DNA from 4 places in the Kiloniella sp. genome. Region 2 is predicted to be linked to each of the others. Evidence: riboswitches for the same ligand, from Rfam matches in the RefSeq annotation. Region 2 holds a riboswitch; each other region holds the start of a gene.
The links. A riboswitch is a leader RNA that binds a small molecule or an ion and turns the genes downstream of it on or off. The one in region 2 is predicted to bind cobalamin.
Positions count from the first base shown of each region.

Region 1 (3,451 bases), on a different contig from region 2:
TTGATTGGGAAACGCCACAGATATTTGAGATTGTTGCCGTGGGCGCAATTGCCATTGTATTTGAATTACGCATTCCTATTTTTTTGACGCGCTTTCGAAGTTTTTCCCAGTCAAGTTTGCTGCAGGTATTGTATTGAAAATTGGTGCGTTGTTCTTCTAGAAGTTTCATGGAATCTAGTGGTAAAATACCCTTTGACCACAGAGAACCTTTGAAGCTCGCATAGCTTCCCCTTTCTTCAGCAAGATTGCTTGATGCTGTTATTGTGTGAAAGGATATTGCTTCCATACTTTCGTCAGCGAAGGTAATTGCAGCATCAGAACCGTATGGAATTCGTTGTTTTTGCAATGCATCTTGAAAGCCCATTAGTCCAAGGCCGACGGGACGATGTTTCAAATTTGATTTGCGGGCTTCCGGGATGGTGTAAAAATTGATATCGATGACGTTGTCGAGCAAGCGCATCGCTGTTTTTGTTGTTTTCTCTAGCTTGCTATGATCGATACCGTTTTTAGTGGTATGCGCGGCAAGGTTAATAGAACCCAGATTACAAACGGCAACTTCGTCATTGGAAGTATTAAGTGTAATTTCCGTACAAAGATTTGACGAATGGACGACGCCAATGTGATTTTGAGGTGACCGAATGTTACAGGGATCCTTGAAGGTGATCCAAGGATGTCCTGTTTCAAAAAGCATTGTTAACATCCGGCGCCATAGATCTATCGCACGTATTTTTTTGTGGGCACGAAGTTCCCCGTTTTCGGCTTTTGTCTCGTAATTTTCATAGGTTTGTTGGAAGTCTCGACCATAGAGATTATGGAGATCCGGTGTTTCATCAGGCGAGAAAAGAGTCCATGAGGCGTCTTCCCTGACACGTTTCATAAAAAGATCGGGGACCCAGTTGGCGGTATTCATGTCATGGGTTCTGCGACGATCATCTCCGGTATTTTTTCTTAAGTCGAGAAATTCTTCTATATCCAAATGCCATGTTTCAAGGTATGCGCAAACTGCTCCTTTACGCTTTCCCCCCTGATTCACAGCAATGGCCGTGTCATTGGCAACTTTTAAGAATGGCACCACACCTTGACTTTCGCCGTTTGTGCCTTTGATGTGTGCACCGAGACCCCGCACAGAAGTCCAGTCATTTCCGAGGCCGCCAGAATACTTTGCCAGCAGTGCATTATCTTTGATCGACTTGAATATATCCCCTAAGTCATCTGAGATGGTTGTTAAAAAACAAGATGATAATTGGGGGTGTTGTGTGCCCGAGTTAAAGAGTGTGGGGGTTGAACACATGAAATCAAACGAGGATAAGAGGTCATAAAATTCGATAGTTTTTTCTTCTCTATCTGTTTCGCGCAGAGCAAGGCCCATGGCGACCCGCATGAAAAATGCCTGTGGCAATTCAATGCGGTTTTCATCTTGGTGAAGAAAATAACGATCATAGAGGGTTTGTAGGCCCAGATATTGAAAGAGCGTGTCTCGTTCTGGTTTTATTGCTGCGCTTAAGCGGTCTAAGTCATATCTAGCGAGTTCAGGGTCCAAAAGTTCTGATGTCAGCCCCTTTTTTATATATGCCCGGAAGTAATCTGGATAAATATCGGCAATTTCGCTCTGGGTTGCTGTTTGATTTCGCTCAAAGATAAATGACAAAACCTCTGTGCGAAGTTTGTCGAGTAAAAGCCTTGCCGAAACATAGCTATACTCAGGTTCTGTTTCAATCAGGGTTCTTGCTGCGAGGATTGGTGCAAGTGCCAGTTCAGAAGAACTGATGCCATCATAAATATTCCGTTTTGTTTCCGATAAAATCTTTTCTTTAGAGGTGTTTTTTAATCCATCGCAAGCTTCGGCCATGATGGTCTCTAGGCGATTTTGGTCTAGGTCAACTTTTGATCCATCTGGTTGTGTGACACTAAAGTCTCGTTGTGATTCTGACGGGGCGTTATTTTCAGTTTGGCGGTCCTTGTTTCTTTCTTCACGATAAAGAACGTAGGCCCGTGCAACCTTCTGGTGGCCGCCGCGCATTAATGCGAGCTCGACCCGGTCCTGAATATCTTCGATGTGAAAGGTACGTCCCGAGGTGTCTCTTTGAGTAAGGGACTTAGTGATCTCTTCCGAGAGGGTGTGAATGGTATCGTGAACCCGAGGGGAGGCAACAGCATTAGAGCCCTCTATGGCGATAAATGCCTTGGTGATCGCGGTGGTGATTTTTTCGGGTTCAAAAGGGGAGACTTTCCCATTCCGGCGGATCACTTTGTAGTCTGTACCAGAAGTAACAGGAGTGTCTTGATTGGCGCTGGAAATTACCTCACCCGGTAATTCGTTTGATTCTATGAGAGACATGCATTGGCCTTTTTTGTCTGTGTAAGGACAGGGCCAAATGATTTGCGGATAACATGAACAGAGAGTCCATGATGCCAGCAACACCATCGGAGCACCCCGCCCGCGGAATTGACTTTTATCGGGGCAGGTCTCCTGGCTTGCAGATCAATGCTTTTGTCCGCCTTCCCAATGCAAAAAATGACATCAGTGGCATAAATGACAGTAGCTAACTGCTTACAGTTGCGGGGGCAGCTTCGGGATTGCGATTGTATCACGCACCGAATTCCCTCTTAGCTTCCGAATGAATTTCGAAAGAACCTCGATATCTATATCTGGTATGCTAAAGTTGTCAGTGTGTCAATCAATAGTATTTTCGTCTCAAGAGACTTGTTGTGGTGTTCCGTAGGATTTGGGTAGAATTTTGATTAAGTTACCAAGCCGCGAGCAAGGACGGGTGTTTTTACGATGTTTCCTGTCTCTAACAGATATACATGATCAACCATATTGGACACGACGCAGACGTGGTTGGGGATGATATGAACTTGATCCCCAACTTTGGGTGACCATGAGCTGTTACTAAGGTCAAGGGTGCCGTGTTCTTCGCTAAGGCTGGTGATTTTTGCATCTGGTGCTTCTTTGATTAAACCGAAACTCTCCATGCCCAATAGGTCGGATGTCAGCATTTTTGAACCTGCGTCAATGATGGCCCGATCTTTTGTTGGTTTACTGACGATGGTTGTTTTGACGGTAACCGCACAATCACTAATCGCACACAAGCCAGCTTCGATCAGGGATCTATCGTTATAGATATAGGTGCCTGATCGATGTTCTGTTGCGACAGATACTTCTTGGGACCGCCACATATTTGGTGTTCCGCCATTACTTACCTTGGGACAGGGGATGCCATGTTTGATTAATAGATCTCGGGTGTTTTTGAGCCAATCATTTACATCAGTTTGATTGCCCATTGGAGGGTAGGTCATTAGCCCACCTAACGATAACCCCGCTGTGTTGTGAATGAGCTGTGCGAGGTGAAGTGCCTCTTGTGCTGACTGAACACCACATCGTTTTGCCCCGGTGTCACATTCAATTAAAATTTCCAGAGGTTTTTCTTCTCTTGTAAAGGTTCTTGCG
Region 1 covers NZ_JBLXHT010000009.1:117,620-121,070, reverse strand. The annotation lists gene ACN0QW_RS14735 (ribonucleoside-diphosphate reductase subunit alpha) at 1-2,338, opposite strand, end outside; cobalamin riboswitch at 2,443-2,654, opposite strand; gene ACN0QW_RS14730 (D-TA family PLP-dependent enzyme) at 2,743-3,451, opposite strand, start outside.
Region 1: another riboswitch for cobalamin. It lies ahead of ACN0QW_RS14735 (ribonucleoside-diphosphate reductase subunit alpha); the one in region 2 lies ahead of ACN0QW_RS00625 (DUF4198 domain-containing protein).

Region 2 (3,451 bases):
CGAGATCACGTGCCCAGCTATCTGGTGCGTCTGGAAACAGGCTGTAGAATCCGATGTATCCTGTGTAATCAATCACGGCGTAATTACGCGCGGTCTCCAAGGATAGGTTAGAGGATTTTTGATACATTTCTGTTAATAAATTGATTCGAATTTCATCAACCTTTGAGACAACTTCTTTGACCTGATTATCTGCCTGTGCCCATGCGCGAATTGCAAGATCAACAGCGAGGTCTTTTTCAAACGCGAGGTTAAAAAGCATTTCATATTGGGCTTCGGGATCTTCTACATCTCTTATTTCGTCAAATATATCTTGTGTATAGTCCTTTTCCCAAAAAGCGAGTAGCTCCTGTTTGAAGGTTGCGAAGCTTTTGAAGTGATGGTAAAAACTGCCTTTGGTTAATTGAAGCTTCAGACATAATCGTGGAATGTTGAGCGCCTGAAAGCCTTCTTCGGATAAGATCTCCATGGCGGGATTAAGCCAGTTCTGACCACTGGGTGTCGTTTTTGATATGCTATTTGAAGAGGGCATCATGTGTACTCGTATCGAATTCATTCAAAGACATACTGATAAGTATGCCGTTTGTTGTGAAATGCCAAGTAGATTACTTCAGTAAAATAATGGATAAAAAATCAGGTAGATTTATTTGAATACGCGATGAATTATTAAGACGCACCTGTCCTTTTGACATCTAGGACTTGCAGGATTTTTTTTCTCCGCATAAACTCGCGCCATGCATGGTTCCCCACGGATGAAGTCGTCCGGGGATTAAAAGGGAACACGGAAGGATCTACCCATCAGGGGATCTTGAACCGTGGCTGCCCCCGCAACTGTAAACGGTGAGTTCTTACCAAGAATAACCACTGGCATGATCGAAAGGTTTAGTGCCGGGAAGGTTTGGTGATTGAGCAACGATCCGTGAGCCAGGAGACCTGCCGGCATAATGTCACTAGACCAAAGGGCGGGGAGCACCATTGGTGACGGACATCCGTTTGTGGCGTGCCTTTGAGCCAAGCTGCTGGAATAAGCTTAAGCAGGAATGCCTGTTCATGCTTTGACGAGATGTCTGATTTTTTTCTCGGATTCCAATCAGCTTATTTTAGGAACGTTGTCTTCAATGGATTGCATTGAAGGTAGGGGATTTTTGAACGCGATGAAAAAAATACTTCTTTGTGGAACGGTTGCTTGTGGTGTCGTTTTTGGCGGACTGGCAACTTTTATTTCTGGTGCGCAAGCACACTTCCAATTGGTTTATACACCAGAGACTATGCTTGAAAAGGGTGGAGAAATAACATTAAAAATGCCATTCACACACCCTGCTGAATCAGGCCATGTGATGGAAATGGGAACACCAGAAGAGTTTTACGTTATTCGTAAAGGTAAAAGGAAAGACCTGATGGATAGCTTGAAAGTCATCGAGTGGACCAGTAATGAAAATACAGGAAAAGCTTACGAAGCTTCTGTGAAGTTACGCGGTCTTGGTGACAACGTTTTTGTCTTAAACCCAGCACCTTTTTACGAAGCAAGTGAAGACATATTTATTCAACAAATTACAAAATCGTATGTGAACGTTGGTGATCTTCCAACTGACTGGGCTGAGCCTCAGGGTTTGAAAACTGAAATCCGCCCCCTGACAAAGCCTTATAACGTTATTGAGGGGGGAACATTTTCCGGGGTTGTTTTATCCGAGGGAAAACCAGTTCCGTTTGCTGAGATTGAAGTTGAGTATCTCAACTATCCTGCAGATCCTGAAAATAATCGCTTTGCAAGTGAAGCCCGGATTTCGTCACCTGCACACGCAATTTTAGCGGATGCGTCTGGTACTTTTACTTTCGGTATTCCCGAAGAAGGATTTTGGGGCTTTGCAGCTCTTGGCGTTGGGCCGGATAAAGAGCACGAAGGTAAAGAGCTTTCTCAGGATGCTGTGATTTGGATTCAAGCCCGAGATATTGATTAAGGATAAATAACGATGCATATCGTTGATGGTGCCTTATCAAATCCAGTTCTCATTGGCGGCGGCGTTATCGCCGCCGCTGGTGTGGCCTATAGTTTGAAAAAGCTGGAACCGGAAGACTTACCACGGGTCGGGGTATTATCGGCTGTCTTTTTCGTGGTCTCTTTGATTCACGTCCCGCTCGGTTTTTCCTCAGTTCATCTTATTTTGAATGGGCTGTTAGGCATTATTCTCGGCTGGGCAGCTTTTCCCGCACTTGTAGTTGCCTTGTTGTTACAAGCTGTTTTCTTCGGTTTTGGGGGGCTGACAGTACTGGGCGTTAATGCAGTAAATATTGCTTTTCCCGCTGTGATGGTTTTCTTTATCTGTCGGTGGGGTATTACTGCTCAACAACAAAATCTGGCCAAACTTGTGGCCGATGCGTTGTTTGCTATCTTCTTTGTCTTATCTATCTGGGCCAGTGTTTCTCTTTACGAAACCTATCAGGTCGAAGGGGCAACATGGCGTGTTTCAGTAAATAGTATCTCTTTGGCACTCTTTGCTGTGGTGATGATTTACGGATACATCCTTTACCGCCGGAAAATTCTTTCTGTTGCTGGTTTCTGGGGGTTTCTGGGCGGATCTCTATCCATCTTTTTTACGGCGATTATGGTTGCGATTTCGCTCGCCTTATCCGGGGATGAATTCGCAAAGGCTGCTGAGTTTGTCATCGTCGCACACTTCCCTGTAATGGCAGTGGAAGGCATCTTAACAGCCGCGACTATTCAATTAATTACAAAGGTTAAACCGGAGCTGATCAATGCTGTACGGTAAATTAAAATTTGCAGCATTTTTGCTCGCATCTCTTCTTACGCTCGGCGTCTATTCGAATGCTTGGGCACATAAAGTTATTTCAGCCGCTTATCCTGATGGAAATATCATCGAAGGTGAAATTGGGTTTTCCAATGGGGATATGGCAAAAAACCTTCTTGTTGAAGTTTTTGATCCGGAAGATAACAAGCTGGGTGAGACAACAACGGACGAGGAAGGATTTTTTATCTTCACGGCGACCAAGAAGGTCGATCATATTTTTCGTGCGAATTTGAGCGCGGGACATATTGCAACACTGACTGTTACTGCAGAGGAGTTGCCTAATAATCTCGAAGGTGGAAGTGTTCCTGAGATATCATCGAGTCAGGAAGTTGTCTCTTCTGATAATGATGTCGCTCAGCCCATTGTCTCAGACACAGGTGGCAATCTTGTGATTATTGATCAGGTCGCTTTGGAGAAGCTTGTTTCAAAAACGTCCAAAGAAGTACGGTCTTTGCGAAAAGAGCTGGCGCAATACAAAGAAGAACGTCGCATGCAGGATATCCTGGGGGGTATTGGTTATATCCTTGGAATCTTTGGTATAGCATCTTTCCTTCTCGGTCGCAGACAGACCAAGAAGAACGATATGGTTAAGGGCGCGTAATATGACACAGGTACTGGGCGAAGTTTCGCAATCTTGGGCCGTTAAG
Region 2 covers NZ_JBLXHT010000001.1:131,237-134,687, forward strand. The annotation lists gene ACN0QW_RS00620 (TetR/AcrR family transcriptional regulator) at 1-532, opposite strand, end outside; cobalamin riboswitch at 720-953, shown strand; gene ACN0QW_RS00625 (DUF4198 domain-containing protein) at 1,152-1,955, shown strand; gene cbiM (cobalt transporter CbiM) at 1,968-2,765, shown strand; gene ACN0QW_RS00635 (cobalt ABC transporter permease) at 2,752-3,405, shown strand; gene cbiQ (cobalt ECF transporter T component CbiQ) at 3,407-3,451, shown strand, end outside.

Region 3 (3,451 bases), 300 kb from region 2:
TCGGGCTGAAAATCGCCAAGATGGCGGTCTCTCTATTATTGTTTCTCTTCCGCAAAGCGGTGAATAAATAAAGCACCTTCCGAACAAATGTTGCGGCTACTAAGTCGCTTGCTCTATGGATTTTGCCTCACCAGACGTTGCCCCAATGGAATTTGCAAGGGCTGGGTAATATCTGAATAAGGTTAACCCGCGCGTTGCCATATACAGCATCATCGACAACCATAATCCGTGATTTCCCCACATAGGTACTAGAAACCATGCACTGATCAGAAAGATGAGCAGTGATTGTATCATGGCATTCCGTAAAGCAACCGTTCGTGTTGTTCCGATAAATATGCCGTCAAACTGAAATCCTGCCACGCTTATCAGTGGCATAAGTATGGGCCAGTAAATGAACTCTGTGGCGGTTGATCTGACGCTTGATATGTCGGTGAATAAACCGACAATTAACGGCCCAAACAGATAAAAGGTGATAACGAATAGAATGGATGTCAGGAAAGCCATGGCGCTGCTGGCCTTAACTGCGTTTCTGAATTCAATGTTATCGTTTCGCCCTTTTGCGTGCCCGGTTGTGATTTCAGCGGCATGGGCGAAGCCATCTAAGCCATATGCTGAAAAATAGAGGAACTGCATTAACACGGCATTGGCCGCGAGGATCTCATCCCCCATGCCTGCGCCTAATTTTGTGAAATATGCAAACGCAAATATAAGACATAGCGTACGAATAAAGATATCCCGGTTTACGGTGAACAAGGCAAAAATATGAGAACGAAGCCAAACATTCTGCCAGTCAATTTTGTAGGTGAAGAAATTGGACTTCTGTAGAATGATCCACAAACCTACAGTGAAGCCGACACCTTCTGCGATCACTGTTGCTAGCGCGACACCCTCTACCCCCCAGTCAAGTTGTACGACAAAAAACAAATCCAACAGAATGTTCACAGAATTTATTATGACTTGAAGGATAAATGTTAATTTTGGCTCCCCCTTACCAATAAGCCAGCCAATAATGACGTAGTTAGACAGGGCAATAGGCGCACTCCATATCCGTATGGTGCTGTACTGAAAGGCTAGGTTCTGAACCTCTTCACTGCCATCGATCAACGTGATGCACAATTGTAACAGAGGTGTTTGCAAGGCGATGAGGAGGAGCCCAAATAATAACGCAAGGAGTATGGGGCGCAGAAAGGACGCCTGCTGCTCCGGGAAGTTTTGAGCCCCAAAGGCCTGAGATGTAAAACCGACCGTCCCCATTTTCAAAAAGCCAAATCCCCAAAAGAGAAAGCTGAAAATTGTTCCCCCTACGGCCACGCCGCCGATATAAGCAGGGTCTGGTAAATGACCCATAACAGCGGTGTCGACAGCACCCAGTAGGGGGACTGTCAAATTTGATAGAATTAGCGGAACCGCTAAGGCCAGAATGTGTGTGTAATGGGAAGGCAGCTTGGTCAAGAGTTCAGTACTTTGATGTGGAGAGAACGGGATAAAGGAATTGACTTATATCCCATGCTCTATCGTTATCGTACTTTTATTTTAGGCCAAGACAAATTAGTGCATTCAAATATGAGTATTTGAATGGCGGGTTCCCAGACAAATTTTAGACAATCAGGAATGTAATCTGCGCCGGTATTTTGATCCCCGGCGTGTGGTTGCTGCCAGCCGTGATCTTGGAAACTCAGCTGTTTGCTTCAGAAACATAATAGTTTTTGCAGAGCTGTTGTTTGTCTGATCAACAATGTCTTCATAGTGTGACAATAACTGGATGGCTGCTAAAGCAGGGTCGATCTCATTTGGGAGACTCAAAACCCAAGCGAGAATAATGTCTTCGGGTGGCGTGCTGGTTTCTTCATCCATCATAAGCATCTGATGAATGATAGATTTAGGATCATTTGTGGAATTAGAAGGAACTGTCGCAGAAGCGAAAGATAGTGTAGAGGCGTGACTCGTCATTGCATTTTCTCCTCCGGTGCACCCCGCCCGGGTTAATGGTTGATAAATGCGATGGCAGGTCTCCTGGCTCGTGGATCAACGATATCTATCCGTCCTTCCCAGCCTTATCTAGGCCAGTGGGTCATAAGATAATATCTCATCACTTACAGTTGCGGGGGCAGCTTTGGAGTCAGTCTTACAGACTTCACCAAATTCCCTTTTCATCCCATAGGGGGAACCTCGCGATTTAAAGTAAAGCTACTTTACTGGAATGGGGTATGTCAATTGATTGAATTTGGTGTTCCTGTCGCCATTAAGTTTGGCAGGATTTCTATGAATTGGTTTCAAATTTTTTAAAAAGAATCCTCGTGGCTATTGAGCGCCCGATTATTTTTGTTGTAACGGGTTTTTGCGAAGCACTTTCCACATTTTCTGTTAGGGCAAGCTTTTCTGATGAGGGTGCTGCCGAGGTTGTTTTTTTACGCGAACTCGTTTTGGGAAGGTTACCGCCGAGTGTCGGCGTCGATCCTGTTGGCTTCAAATGGGACACTTCAACGCCGCCAGGATTTCTAGCGTGATTTTTTTCGGATTGAGTATTTTTCTTTTGTTGTCGAGCAATCTTTTCTTGAGCTCGTTTTTCAAGAGATGCGAGGCGAAGTTCTTTATTTATACGGTGTTTTTCGTCGCGCCAGGCGGTTAATACCTTGCGGCGATAAGGTGTGCTGTATTTCTGGTTGTAAGAATGATACCTGCCAACAGCTGATGTCCATGACGGGGATTTTCCGCGCAGTTCAACAAGAAACTTGGCCGCGTAGGCAATGTTTGTGGGGGGATCGAAAGCGGCCTCCAATGATTTGAAAGCTTTGGCATGGTGGTACAAATTAACCTGCATGCAGCCGACGTCGATATTCTTGACTCCTTTAGCCTTGAGTTTTTTTACCTCAGCAATCGCGGCTTGTTTGGTCGGAAGATATCGTCCTTTCCCTTCAGCCATAACAGTCCAGGGCCATGCCACTCGGCTACCTTTTTCTTTGTCCCATTTGCCCGATTCAACCAAAGAAATAGCACGTAACAAATGCAGGGGAATTCTTTTTTTGATCTCTGTTTCTGTAATGATATCGGCACAAATATCGCTATTGTTTTTCGCACTCAAGGATTGAGCAAAAGCGTTGGTTGATAGAAGGATACCAACAGCCAAGGCTAGATAGTATAGCGGATTACTTGGCATGATCTTTTGCTCCTTTCCTTGTTTTATTCAATTTGTCTGGTGATCGTTTGCTTTATGCAATTTTCGCCAGGTTCGTTTTTAGTCAGTTTGAATGGGCAGCATTCTCGGTAGAATCTCCCAACGTTCATTTGGAAATTTACGTGTTATGCGATTGATAAATTTACCGACATTCTCTTCTTTCAGGGCCAAAATTTTAACGGGCTCTTGGTTCTTGCGAATTAGAAAGTCCTGACGTCTCTCATGATCGGACATTTTCTCCTCCAGTTTTTATTCCTCTTGGAATTATAATAAGCA
Region 3 covers NZ_JBLXHT010000001.1:435,831-439,281, forward strand. The annotation lists gene ACN0QW_RS02085 (sensor histidine kinase) at 1-67, shown strand, start outside; gene ACN0QW_RS02090 (MATE family efflux transporter) at 100-1,452, opposite strand; gene ACN0QW_RS02095 (hypothetical protein) at 1,606-1,950, opposite strand; cobalamin riboswitch at 1,986-2,186, opposite strand; gene ACN0QW_RS02100 (transglycosylase SLT domain-containing protein) at 2,261-3,157, opposite strand; gene ACN0QW_RS02105 (hypothetical protein) at 3,236-3,409, opposite strand.
Region 3: another riboswitch for cobalamin. It lies ahead of ACN0QW_RS02095 (hypothetical protein); the one in region 2 lies ahead of ACN0QW_RS00625 (DUF4198 domain-containing protein).

Region 4 (3,451 bases), on a different contig from region 2:
TCATCAGCGGCAACCCATTCACCAGCGATATAATTGGAAAAATTGGACATGATTACCTTCTCATTTCAATCAACACAGCGGGCTTTTCAGATCAATACAATCGAAAGAGGCCTTGCTAAAAATATTGAAGACATTTCCGCAAAATTTGCAACTTTCGTCAAATTCAAATAATTTAGGAAAACTTCAATTTTATTGAATAAAGGAAAATCACAATGGCGATCACTCTTGCCATGCTCAAAACCTTTGTTTCTGTTGCAGAAAATGGGTCTTTGATGGAGGCAGCAAAACAGTTAGGTAGAACACCATCGGCTGTCTCCATGGCCCTTAAACAACTTGAAATAGAGTTTGATACGCAACTTTTTTCTGGCGAGCGTAAAGGCAGCTTAACACCAACCGGAATTTTTGCATTGGAACAGGCCCGTAATTTAACCGATCAATGTGATGAAGTTTTTTCCGCGATCAAAGCCTATGCAAAAAATGAAATCGGGTATATCTCACTCGCTTGTGTTCCATCCGTTGCAGAGCATATTTTACCACAGGTGATAAAAGCGTTCCATGCACAGTGGCCTAAAGTAGAAATAGAAATAAGGGATGCTGATTCACGCAGTGTTATCAACGCAGTTCATAGCGGACGCGTTCAATTCGGTATCGCAAGTTTAGCCAAAAATCTTCCCGGTATAGAGTTCACACCATTATTCGAAGACAGCCTTGGCCTTGTAAGTAGTGCTGATGATAGTGGGCCAGCCCCGAACAAAAGTATCAATTCCCCCAAAATGAGGTCATTTTTAAAAAATAAAAAACTACTCCTGAACAGTATAACGCAAACAATTACGCTGCCCGAAATATTGGAAAATCAAGAGAACAGTCGCATCACAGTACATAACGTAACATCCGTTCTCGCCTTGGTGAAAGCTGGCGCAGGGGTGACCGTATTGCCCAGACTACTGGTTCCTGATACAGACACTTCCCTAAATTTTATTCCTTTCACCGATAAAAAACTACGGCGAACAGTTGGCCTTTTTCAACGTAATGGCACCCTTTTATCGCCTACCGCTCTTTCTCTGATAGAAAAGATACACACCCGGATCGCTGATATCGAACACAACATGGGGGGTAACTTTACAAAACTAGAACGACCTACATAAGAGGGATAATATATCATTAAAAAAATGGCTAGTTATCTGGTACAGCCCCTAAAAAAAATTAGAAACGAAACCTATGCTTAAAGAAGTCTATTAAAGGGCTTAAAGAATTTACTCTTTGGAACAAATGCTCTCTTGATCAAACTCAAGGACGGGCTCGATTTATCTGAGATACCAATAAGCTGGCTGGGACCGACAATCCGGTATCAATCATATCTTCAGGAGCCCTAAAAAGATCGCTGTGTCACTGGCGAACCGGACGGGGATAATCGGGAAGACGGTGGAATTCCGTCACGTGCCCAACGCTGTAAGGGGGATTTATCCTGCAAGTTATCCACTGGTGTTTTTATCCGGGAAGGGGCAGGATTGATGAGAACCTAAGTCAGAAGACCGGCCTGGAGAGTTTTTTAATCGTGTGTGGACAAACACGGCTTTTGACTTTCCATCAAGGGGACTGACATGGAAACGCGTGACCCAAAAGTACTCAATGCAATAACTCAGACCAATACTGTTAATGATCCCAATATTATCTATTCCAACCATACCGATCACAGCTTTAGCAAAGCAGAACGTGAAGCACTCTACCAAACCATCTTTTCCCGCCGTGATGTGCGTGGACAGTTTACCTCAAAGCCCATTCCCGAGGATGTCCTGAGCCGGATTTTAACCGCCGCCCACTATGCACCCTCTGTCGGCTTTATGCAGCCATGGAACTTTATTCTGATCCAGAAAGACGAAACCAAACAGCGTGTCCACAATCTGTTCAAGAAGGCTCACGACGAAGCCGCAGATATGTTCGAGGGAGAAAAGCGCAAAACTTATAAAACCCTGAAACTCGAAGGGATTATGGAATCACCGCTTAACATCTGCATTACTTGTGACAAGGATCGCACGGGTCCTGTTGTTATTGGCCGCACCCATATTAAATCAATGGATCTCTATAGCACCGTTTGTGCTGTACAAAACCTGTGGCTCGCCGCCCGAGCAGAAGGCGTGGGGGTAGGATGGGTTAGCATTCTCGATCAGAAAAAGCTCAAACAAGCCCTTAAACTCCCCAAACGAGTCACGCCCGTTGCCTATCTCTGCATTGGTTATGTATCCGAATTCTTTGACAAACCAGAGCTACAATCAGCAGGATGGTTACCACGCTTGCCCATGGCACACGTGGTTAATTTTGAAGAGTACGATAAAGGCGCCGATGATTCCTTTGCCATCAATCTTCTTGAAGCCATGAACCAGGATCAGAAAGCGATTGAGGACGGGTATTATCGGAAATAGGTTTTAGCTTTAGGTTAAATTCCCAGATCAGATAATTCAAACCCAAAAACCCGGATCAAATAACATTGGTCCGGGCGGGCTATAGATCCGGACTTTCAGATATAAAATCTCTGAAAGCACACAATTTTCTTACCTGACACGACACCACCAAAACACTCTTCCTTAGCATTCAATTGTTTTATCCCATCATCCGTTCAGCTTTGGGATCAAAAAGCGTTTCAGTATACATTCTGGCTTTGAGCATCATCCCAAGAACTTCGACTTCCACCTCGAGACCATCTTTGGCAATCTCGGTTGGTAAAAATCCATAGGCTACTGATTTCTTGCTATAGTGGGCATAGCCCCCCGATGTTACAAAGCCAACTACCTTGCCATCATGCCAAATGGGTTCATCCCCCCATACATCTGCATCGATGGCCTCAACAACAAATGTGCAGAGCTTTCGATTTGCCCCTTGTTCCTTTTCTCTCAGTGCCGCCGCCTTACCTATAAAGTCAGCCTTTTTATTATACGAGGTAAAACGATCCATCCCTGTTTCCACGGGCATATAGTCAGGGCGAAACTCCCTTCCCCAGGATCCAAAGGATTTTTCAAGTCGTAATGACATCATGGCACGCATCCCAAAGGGCTTTAACCCTAAATCCTGCCCTGCTTCAGCGAGAATATTATAGAGAGTAGCCTGTTGTTCGATCGGCACATAAATTTCGTACCCAAGATCACCCGTATAAGAAACCCTTTGGACCAGTGCACGACAGGAACCAATGTCTGTCTCTTTAACATCCAGAAATTTAAAACTTTCTGCGGACACATCTTCGAAAGCAACGCGGCGCAGTAATTCACGGGCATTGGGCCCAGCAATCTGAAAACCAATGCGCTTGGTAGAGATATTCTCAATGGCAACAGAACCATCGGAAGGTAAATTTTGCTCAAACCAGCGTAGATGTGCTGCTTGCATTCCAAAAGATGCCGTTACCATAAACTCATGATCATCTATACAGGACACTGTGAAATCACCAATCAACTTGCCCTTG
Region 4 covers NZ_JBLXHT010000013.1:62,065-65,515, reverse strand. The annotation lists gene ACN0QW_RS17380 (aldehyde dehydrogenase family protein) at 1-50, opposite strand, end outside; gene ACN0QW_RS17375 (LysR family transcriptional regulator) at 213-1,145, shown strand; cobalamin riboswitch at 1,374-1,556, shown strand; gene bluB (5,6-dimethylbenzimidazole synthase) at 1,602-2,420, shown strand; gene ACN0QW_RS17365 (GcvT family protein) at 2,599-3,451, opposite strand, start outside.
Region 4: another riboswitch for cobalamin. It lies ahead of bluB (5,6-dimethylbenzimidazole synthase); the one in region 2 lies ahead of ACN0QW_RS00625 (DUF4198 domain-containing protein).